2 regions of the Pseudaminobacter sp. Soil_N_29 genome follow, and region 2 is predicted to be linked to the other one. Evidence: riboswitches for the same ligand, from Rfam matches in the RefSeq annotation. Region 2 holds a riboswitch; the other holds the start of a gene.
What was found. Region 2 has a riboswitch for cobalamin ahead of AC3A4H_RS08595 (DUF1636 family protein). Riboswitches for the same ligand answer to the same signal wherever they lie in the genome.

Region 1 (4,193 bases), on a different contig from region 2:
TCCGCCGGCGCGAACTCCTCCACGCGCAGTCCGAGCCGGCGCAACAGATCGACAGTCGTCCGGGTGGTATAGGTGCCCGCCACAATGAGGTCCGGCGACATCAGGAAGATTTCCTCGGCCAGGCCGTGATTGACCACATAGCTCGCGGCCGCATCGGCCAGCACCGATGCGGTCGGATCCGTCGCCAGATTGGACACCGAATAGAGCTGCCCCTGGCCCGCGATCAGCATGGCGAGCTGATCGGTGCAGACATTCAGCGAAACCACGCGGTGGGGCGGCTGCGCCGCGAAGACCGGCACGGAGGTCGCTGATGCGATAGCGATTGCTACGCCCACCCCACGCATGGAGTATCCCGCCGCGGTCATCGCTCTCCGCCTTGTCCCTTCAGCCAGTCCCATCGCGTGCCTTCAAACGAGAGCCCGTTGTGCCGGGCCAGCTTCAAACTCAGAAGTTTCGAGTGAAGCTCAACCCGATTGTACGCCCCGGCGCGAGATATCCCTGAGAATATGGCGGAACACCATCCGCGGCGGTCAAATATTGCTCGTCGAAGACGTTCTCGACCGACAACTTGAGCTGGGATTGTGAATCCAGCGCATAGAGCGCCGTGAAATCCACCGTCACATAGTCCGCCAGCTTCCCCGTGTTTGCGGCATCGGCGTAGCGCGCCGCGCCATAGAGCAGCCTGGCCGAAAGGTTGAGCGCTTCCGTCGGGCTGTAGTTCAGCTCGGCGGTAGCCTTGAAGAGGTCGCGGTAGGGAAGATAGTTGCCGGTGTCCTGGTTCAGCGGCTGGCGGATGTCGAGTGTCGTCTTGCCGCTCCATTCCTCGCTGAACTGGTGGGCCAGCGCCGCCTCGAACCCAGTGATGCGGGCGCGGGCTACGTTCTCGGGCGTGTAGCTCGGCGCAAAGGAGGCGATCGCGTCGGTCACCCAGGTCTGGTAAAAGGCGAGGTCCAGGCTGGTGCCGGCGGCCGCCTGCCAGTTCAGCCCGACCTCATAGGAGCGCGACTTCTCCGGCTTCAGGTTCGGATTGGAAAAGCCCGGATAGTACAGCTCGTTGAAGGTCGGCGCCCGGAAGCCGGTGGCAAAGGATGCGCGCAGCACCAGATCGGCAAGCACGTCGTAACTCGCACCCACATTGTAGGTCGTCGCGCCGCCAAACTGTTCGTTGTGGTCGTAGCGAATGCCGCTGTCGACGCGAAGCGCCTCATATTCCAGCGAATACTGGCTGAAAACCGCGGCGAGCGTGCGCGAAGTGACGGCGTAGTCAATCGTGGAATCGACGTGCTCGCGATAGGCCTCGAAGCCCCCGGCCAGGATATGCGCCACGCTGCCGGTCTGGAAACCTTTCTCCGTCGAGGCAAATATGCCGTGGCGCTGCGTGTCGTATTTGGTGCTGCCGGCCACGCCCTTGCGGAAATTGGTCGAGTAGTCGAGCCCCGAGCTTGCTTCGACGGTCGAGGACCAGTCGTCCCCGTGCAGGATCTGCGCGCCGAGCTTTCCGGCGAAGGTGCTGGCATCAACCTCGTTGTCGTAGGGATAGGCGCTGTCATACTGGCTGCGGCCAGATGCAAAAAGGCCATCGGCGTAGAGCCTGCCCCAATCGAAATCCTTCGACAGCGACAGGTTCAACGAGCCCTGGAGAAAGCCTTCGTCGCCCGGTTCGTGGTCCCAGGCGAGCGGCGTGGTGAAGTCGTAGCCGCGGGTGCCGAGAATACTGCCGCCGACCGAGTAGTCCATCCCGTTGGAGGTACGCCCTTGAGCGTAGCCGGAAACGTAGCCGCCCCAAGGGTGGGTGATGCCGGTCGTTACGCTGGCGCAGGCGTCGCGGCCATCGGCGCAGGGGCCGCCCTGCCTGGTGATGATGTTGACGACGCCGCCCATGGCGTCGGCGCCATATTGCGCCGAATGCGCCCCCTTGGCCACTTCGATGCGCTCGATGGCGCTCAGCGGAATGTTGAAGATCGAGGCGGTTCCGGTCGTGGCCGCGCTTGCCCGCACGCCGTTGATGAGAACCAGCGTCTGGCTGGCCGACATGCCACGCATGTGGATATTGGCCGCGGCTCCCTGACCGCCATAGGAGACGATGGACACGCCGGTGTGGGCCCTCAACAGCGACGGCAGGTCCGGCGCGGCAGATTGCTCGATCTCCTTGGCATCGATCACGGTGACGGAGGATGTCGACCCCACCAGCGAGCTTTCTCGTCTCAGCGGCGTCGTCACGACGATGCGTTCCAGAAGCGTGGTTTCATCGTCGACCTGCTCGGCCGATGCGGTCTGGGGGAACACGATTGCCGCACAGCCGGTTGCGGCGAGCGCAAGAACACTTGCGCGCAAATTCAGTCTCTTCATTCAGCACTCCATTCGACCTGCAAGCGGGAGTTCAGCATGCAAGCTCAGAGCCGCCGATCGGAGATGTCCGGGACTGGGTCCGTCAGAATCGTCCGGGCGCGCGGCAACACTTTTTTCAAATGTCACCGCCACGGACGACCGCGCCTGAACACACCCCGTATTCAAGCATGGGTGACCGGAACAGGCAGGTCTCCTGACTTCCGGGTCAACGCTTCGCCTTCGCCTTCCCAATCGCGCGCTGCGCTCTTAGTGGCTTGGTTGAAGGAAAGCTCGCCGGTTACAGTTGCGGGGGCAGTCTCGGCTTCGACCCGAAGGTCTCACCGTGTTCCCTTTTCATCCGCCGCGAAGCGGAACCAATTCCGAATCGATTGGTAGCCACGCGGGGTTCGAAGGTCAACAGCAGAAGAGTTCGTCGCTTCCGGCCGGTGGTGGCGCGCGGCCGCATCACCTGAGGCGAGCGCGCCGGCCTATGCGGCCAACGCCGCGCATTTGGCGCAGGTGCCGCGAAATTCGATCACAGCCCTCTTCGCCGCAAAGCCGGTCGAACCGATCCAGGCGTCGAGCTGCTCGCCGATGATCTCGTCGGAGAACTCCGAGACCTGACCGCACTTGTCACATATGGCGAAGGCGATCAGCCGGTGGCTGTGGTCGTGCGGCTCGGAACATGCAACGAAGGCATTCATGCTCTCCAGCCGGTGGACGAAGCCGGCATTCATCAGGCCATCGAGCGCGCGATAGACCTGCAGCGGCGCACGAAAACCCTGCTCGCGCAGTTGGTCGAGCAGCATGTAGGCGCTGAGCGGGCCGCTCGCAGCCTCGAGTTTCTCGAGCACGCGAAGCTGGTTCTTCGTCAGCTTTTCCCTTGCCGCCATGATGCCGCTCGCCCTTCCTAAACCCTGCAACCGAAACTTGGCCCGAATTGCCGGGTTTGTCACCTTTGAGAGCTCACATAGCGATTGGCCGGGCAAAATGCCACTGCCGGGGCCCGGCGGTGGCAATGGTGAGGGCAGCCCCAGCCAATTCCGTCAGAGTTTGGTCCAGGCCGCGTTCTTCTTGGAAGACTTCACGCAGGCTTCGACGAAGGCCACGCCTTCCACGCCGTCCTCCACCGTGGGGTAGAGCACGTCGTTGCCCGGATTGCCGTTGCGGCGCGCGGCGCGGATCGCTTTGGCAGCCTCTGCATAGATGGTGGCAAAGCCTTCCAGATAGCCCTCCGGGTGCCCAGCCGGCACGCGCGTGACCCGCGCTGCGGCCGGCCCGGCGCCCGCGCCGGCACGGGTCAGCAGCCGCTTGGGCTCGCCGAAGGGCGTGTGCCAAAGGTAGTTCGGGTCGCTCTGCGTCCACTCGATGCCGCCTTTGGTGCCGTAGACCCTGAGTTTCAGGCCATTTTCGTTACCGGGCGCGACCTGGCTTGCCCACAGCATGCCCTTGGCCCCGCCCTTGAAGCGCAGCATGACATGCGCATTGTCGTCGAGCTGGCGGCCGGGCACGAAGGCGTCGAGGTCGGCCGAAAGACTGTCCAGCTCCAGCCCGGTGACGAAACGGGCGAGATTGTAGGCATGGGTGCCGATATCGCCGGTGGAGCCGCCGGCGCCCGACTGCTTGGGGTCGGTGCGCCAAGCCGCCTGCTTGGACCCATGATCCTCCGCCTTCTCGGTCAGCCAGTCCTGCGGATATTCGGCCTGCACGACACGGATTTCGCCGAGCTGGCCATTCTGCACCATCTCGCGGGCCTGCCGGATCATCGGATAGCCGGTGTAGTTGTGGGTGAGGACGAAGACCTTGCCGGTTTTTTCCACCAGCGCGGCAAGCTTCCTGGCGTCGGCCAGGTTGGAGGTCAGCGG
Region 2 (4,193 bases):
CGACCAGAAGCCCAGCATGCCGATCTCGCCGAACGACACCGCCCACGGGAACAGGAACGCCACCTCAAGGTCGAAGATGATGAACAGGATCGCCACCAGATAGTAGCGGATGTCGAACTTCATCCGTGCGTCATCGAAGGAGTTGAAGCCGCACTCATATGCCGACAGCTTCTCCGGGTCCGGATTGCGGTAGGCAATAATGAACGGCGCGGCGATCAGCGCGAGACCGATCACCAGGGCAACACCGATGAAAATGACAATGGGAAGATATGAACTTAATAGCCCACTCATGCTCCGACTTTCCGTTGGCGGCCAACCGACCAAATTATAGCACTGAATCGAGCCTCAGGACCGCGACACATGCGCAGGTCAGATGGCGCCGAAAACCCATGCTGCAACGCGGCGAGGGTTAGCGCAGGCGCTTCGGCGAAGCAAGTCAAACCTTGGCCAAAGGGCGGCTGCGTCCATCGCTTTTGCGCGATTGGCGGCTCAGAACCCGAATTTGATATCTATACTCTTTTACTCCACTTTTCCTCCTGACACAATTCGGGTTGCAACATTGCTAGCGTGAGGCGCCAATCCGATTCCCGGACGAAACCGGAAGTCGCAACAGGACCCCGCGGAGCGAACGAACATGAAGGAAAGGATCTCGCTCAAGCTGGCGCGGCGCATAGCGCTGGCCGCGCAAGGTTTCGCCGATGCCCGCCCCGCCGGCCCCATCGACCGCAGGCACCTCAACAAGGTGCTTTCGCGCATCGGCCTGCTGCAGATCGATTCCGTGAGCGTGGTGGTGCGCGCGCACTACATGCCGCTGTTCTCGCGGCTAGGCCCCTACCCGCGCGACCTGCTCGACAAGGCGGCCAACTCGAAGAAGCGCTCGCTGTTCGAGTATTGGGCGCACGAAGCCTCTTTCCTGCCCGTGGAAACCTATCCGCTGCTGCGTTGGCGCATGCAGCGCGCGGAACGCCACGAAGAGATGTACACCGGCTTGGCCAACTGGGCGCAGCAGAACACGCGTCTAATCGATGACATCTATAGCGAGGTCGTCGCCCGAGGCCCCGTCGCCGCCTCCGACATTGACGGCGCCAAGGGTTCCGGCGGCTGGTGGGGTTGGAGCGACGAAAAGCACGCCTTCGAATGGCTGTTCTGGGCCGGCCGCATCACCACCGCCTCGCGCCGCGGCTTCGAGCGCCTCTACGACCTGCCCGAGCGCGTGCTGCCGTCATCGGTCTTTTCCGCGCCGGCGCCGACCGCCGCCGACGCGCACCGCGAACTGCTGCGCATCTCTGCCCGCGCGCTGGGCATCGCGACGGTGGGTGACCTGCGCGACTATTTTCGTCTCTCGTCCGCCGACGTGAAGGGCCGCGTGGAAGAGCTGGTCGAATCGGGGGAGCTTCTGCCGGTGCGCGTGGAGAGCTGGAGCCAGCAGGCCTATCTGCACACGGGCGCACGCATGCCGCGCAAGGTGGAGGCCCGCGCGCTGCTGGCCCCCTTCGACCCGGTCGTGTGGGAACGCTCCCGCGCCGAACGGCTATTCGGCTTCCGCTATCGCATCGAAATCTACACGCCAGCCGCCAAGCGGCAATACGGCTATTACGTCCTGCCCTTCCTGCTCGGCGACACCATTGCGGCGCGCATCGACCTCAAGGCCGACCGGCCCGCCGGTGTGCTGCGCGTGCAGGCCGCCTATGCAGAACCCGGCGCACCAGCCCACACCGCCGAAGCCCTGGCCGACGAGCTTCGCCTGATGGCGCAATGGCTGGAACTGGAGCGCATCGACGTCGTGCCTGCCGGCGACCTGGCACCGGCGCTGACGGACATCCTCACGTCGTAACCGCGCGTTGACAGGCCAAGCCGCCCCCGCCTAAATTCGCCCGCGACGGTCCCCTCTCCGCAAAGGGAGGGGCCAAGAGGGAATGCGGTGCGGGGACAAATCCCAATTCCGCAGCTGTACCCGCAACTGTAAGCGAAGAGCCGAAGGCCGACAGCCACTGGAGTTTTCCGGGAAGGCGGCGTGAGGCGACGATGCGCGAGCCAGGAGACCTGCCGTCATACCATTAATCCGACCGCCCGGCGGGTGTCCTGGGCAAGGAGCATGATTCTAGTGAAGACCGAAGCTGACTCGACAGCGCTGGCCGAGGATGTCCGTGATGCGGATGGCTCCGACATAACCGTTGTCGTCTGTTCCTCCTGCCGGGACGAAACCGGCTCCGACGCCCGCCCCCGCGCCGGCGAATTTCTGGCGCAGGCCACGCTGCGCGCCGCTTCCAACGAAAACATCCGTGTCCAGCAGGTCGAGTGCCTTGGCAACTGCAAGCGCCGGCTGAGTGCCGCACTGCTTCGCAACGGCTGCTGGAGCTACGTCTTCGGCGACCTGACGCCTGAAAGCGGCCCGGACCTGATTGCCGGCGCCAAGCTTTTCGCGACCGCCACAGACGGCATACTGCCCTGGCGCGGCCGCCCCGACAGCCTCAAGCGCGGCCTTGTCGCCCGCATTCCCCCTCTTGCCATAGTGAAGGACATTTCATGACCGCCTCCGCGACCCGCGTTCCCTGCACCGTCGTCACCGGCTTTCTCGGCGCCGGCAAAACCACGCTGATCCGCAACATCCTCGAAAACGCCAATGGCAAGCGCCTGGCGCTGATCGTCAACGAATTCGGCGATGTCGGCGTGGACGGCGAGATTCTGAAAAGCTGCGGCATCGACGCCTGCCCGGAGGAAAACATCGTCGAGCTGGCAAACGGCTGCCTGTGCTGCACCGTGGCCGACGATTTTGTGCCGGCGCTGGATGAAATCCTGTCGCGCGAGCCGAAGGTGGATCACATCCTGATCGAGACCTCGGGCCTGGCGCTGCCCAAGCCGCTGGTGCAGGCCTTCCAGTGGCCTTCGGTGAAGAGCCGCGTGACGGTCGACGGCGTCGTTGCCGTGGTGGACGGTGCCGCTCTCGCCGCCGGTCAGGTTGCCTCCGACATGGACGCCCTGCAGGCGCAGCGCGAGGAAGACGAGACGCTGGACCACGACGATCCGGTCGAGGAAGTGTTCCAGGACCAGGTGGCCTGCGCCGACCTCATCATCCTTTCCAAGAGCGACCTGATCGACGCGGACGGCAGCGCCCGCGCCCATGCGACGATCGGCGAGCATCTGTCACGCGCGGTAAAAGTGGTGCCGAGCGCGCATGGCAAGGTCGATCCGTCGGTGATGCTCGGCCTCGGCCTCGCCGTCGAGGACGACATCGAAAACCGCAAGACGCTGCATGACGGCATGCTCGACCATGAGCACGACGATTTTGACTCGTTCATCGTGGAGTTGCCGGCCATCGCCAGCCCCGAGGAACTGGCAAACCGCGTGGCGGCGGCAGCAGAGCAGGAGAACGTGCTGCGCGTGAAGGGTTTTGTCGATGTGGCCGGCAAGCCGATGCGGCTTCTGGTGCAAGCCGTCGGCCCGCGCGTGAACCACTATTATGACCGCGCCTGGACGCCGGCCGAGGAGCGCCGCTCGCGTCTCGTCGTCATCGGGCTGAAGGGCCTGAACCGCGAGGCCATCGAGCGCATTCTGGCGAACTGAGCAGGCGCGCGCGGCCATGCACATACTGACCACGACATCCGCCTCGCTCGACGACCTGATCGAGCCGGTCGACCTGCGGCAGACGCCGGCGGATGTCGTGGCGCTGTCTTTCACCGACAGCGATCTGGCCGGGCTGGCTGCGGCGTGGCGGCAGGAGGCGGACACCCTGCCCTCCATGCGGCTGGCAGCACTTCGCGACCTGCGCCACCCGATGTCGGTGGACCTTTGGGTCGACAGCGTGGCCGCCCACGCAAAAATCATCCTCGTGCGCATCCTTGGCGGCTACGACTGGTGGCGCTATGGCTGCGACCGGCTGGCCGCCATCTGCCGCGAGAAGAACATTCGCCTCGCGCTGCTGCCCGGCGAAAGCCACGACGAGGACCAGCGGCTGATCGAATGCTCGACACTGCCTCGCGAAAAGCTCGACCTGCTGCTCGCCTATTTCCGCGAGGGCGGGCCGGACAATATGCGCGCGCTGATGCACCATCTGGCCGGACTTGCCGGCGGACAGGGCGCTGCGACGGAGCCGATCGCGGTGCCAAAGGCCGGGTTTTACGAGCCGGGCAAGGGCGTGGTTCAGGCGGCTGCTGCGCTGGCTGACGCCCCCATCGTCCCGATCCTCTTCTACC

Region 1: another riboswitch for cobalamin. It lies ahead of AC3A4H_RS05345 (TonB-dependent receptor domain-containing protein); the one in region 2 lies ahead of AC3A4H_RS08595 (DUF1636 family protein).

The regions. Positions count from the first base shown of each region.
Region 1 is NZ_JBDGLC010000001.1:1,114,633-1,118,825, forward strand. It holds gene AC3A4H_RS05340 (ABC transporter substrate-binding protein) at 1-299, opposite strand, end outside; gene AC3A4H_RS05345 (TonB-dependent receptor domain-containing protein) at 445-2,349, opposite strand; cobalamin riboswitch at 2,516-2,722, opposite strand; gene AC3A4H_RS05350 (Fur family transcriptional regulator) at 2,817-3,221, opposite strand; gene AC3A4H_RS05355 (Gfo/Idh/MocA family protein) at 3,375-4,193, opposite strand, start outside.
Region 2 is NZ_JBDGLC010000002.1:548,436-552,628, forward strand. It holds gene AC3A4H_RS08585 (NADH-quinone oxidoreductase subunit A) at 1-291, opposite strand, end outside; gene AC3A4H_RS08590 (winged helix-turn-helix domain-containing protein) at 635-1,834, shown strand; cobalamin riboswitch at 1,864-2,065, shown strand; gene AC3A4H_RS08595 (DUF1636 family protein) at 2,096-2,530, shown strand; gene cobW (cobalamin biosynthesis protein CobW) at 2,527-3,564, shown strand; gene cobN (cobaltochelatase subunit CobN) at 3,581-4,193, shown strand, end outside.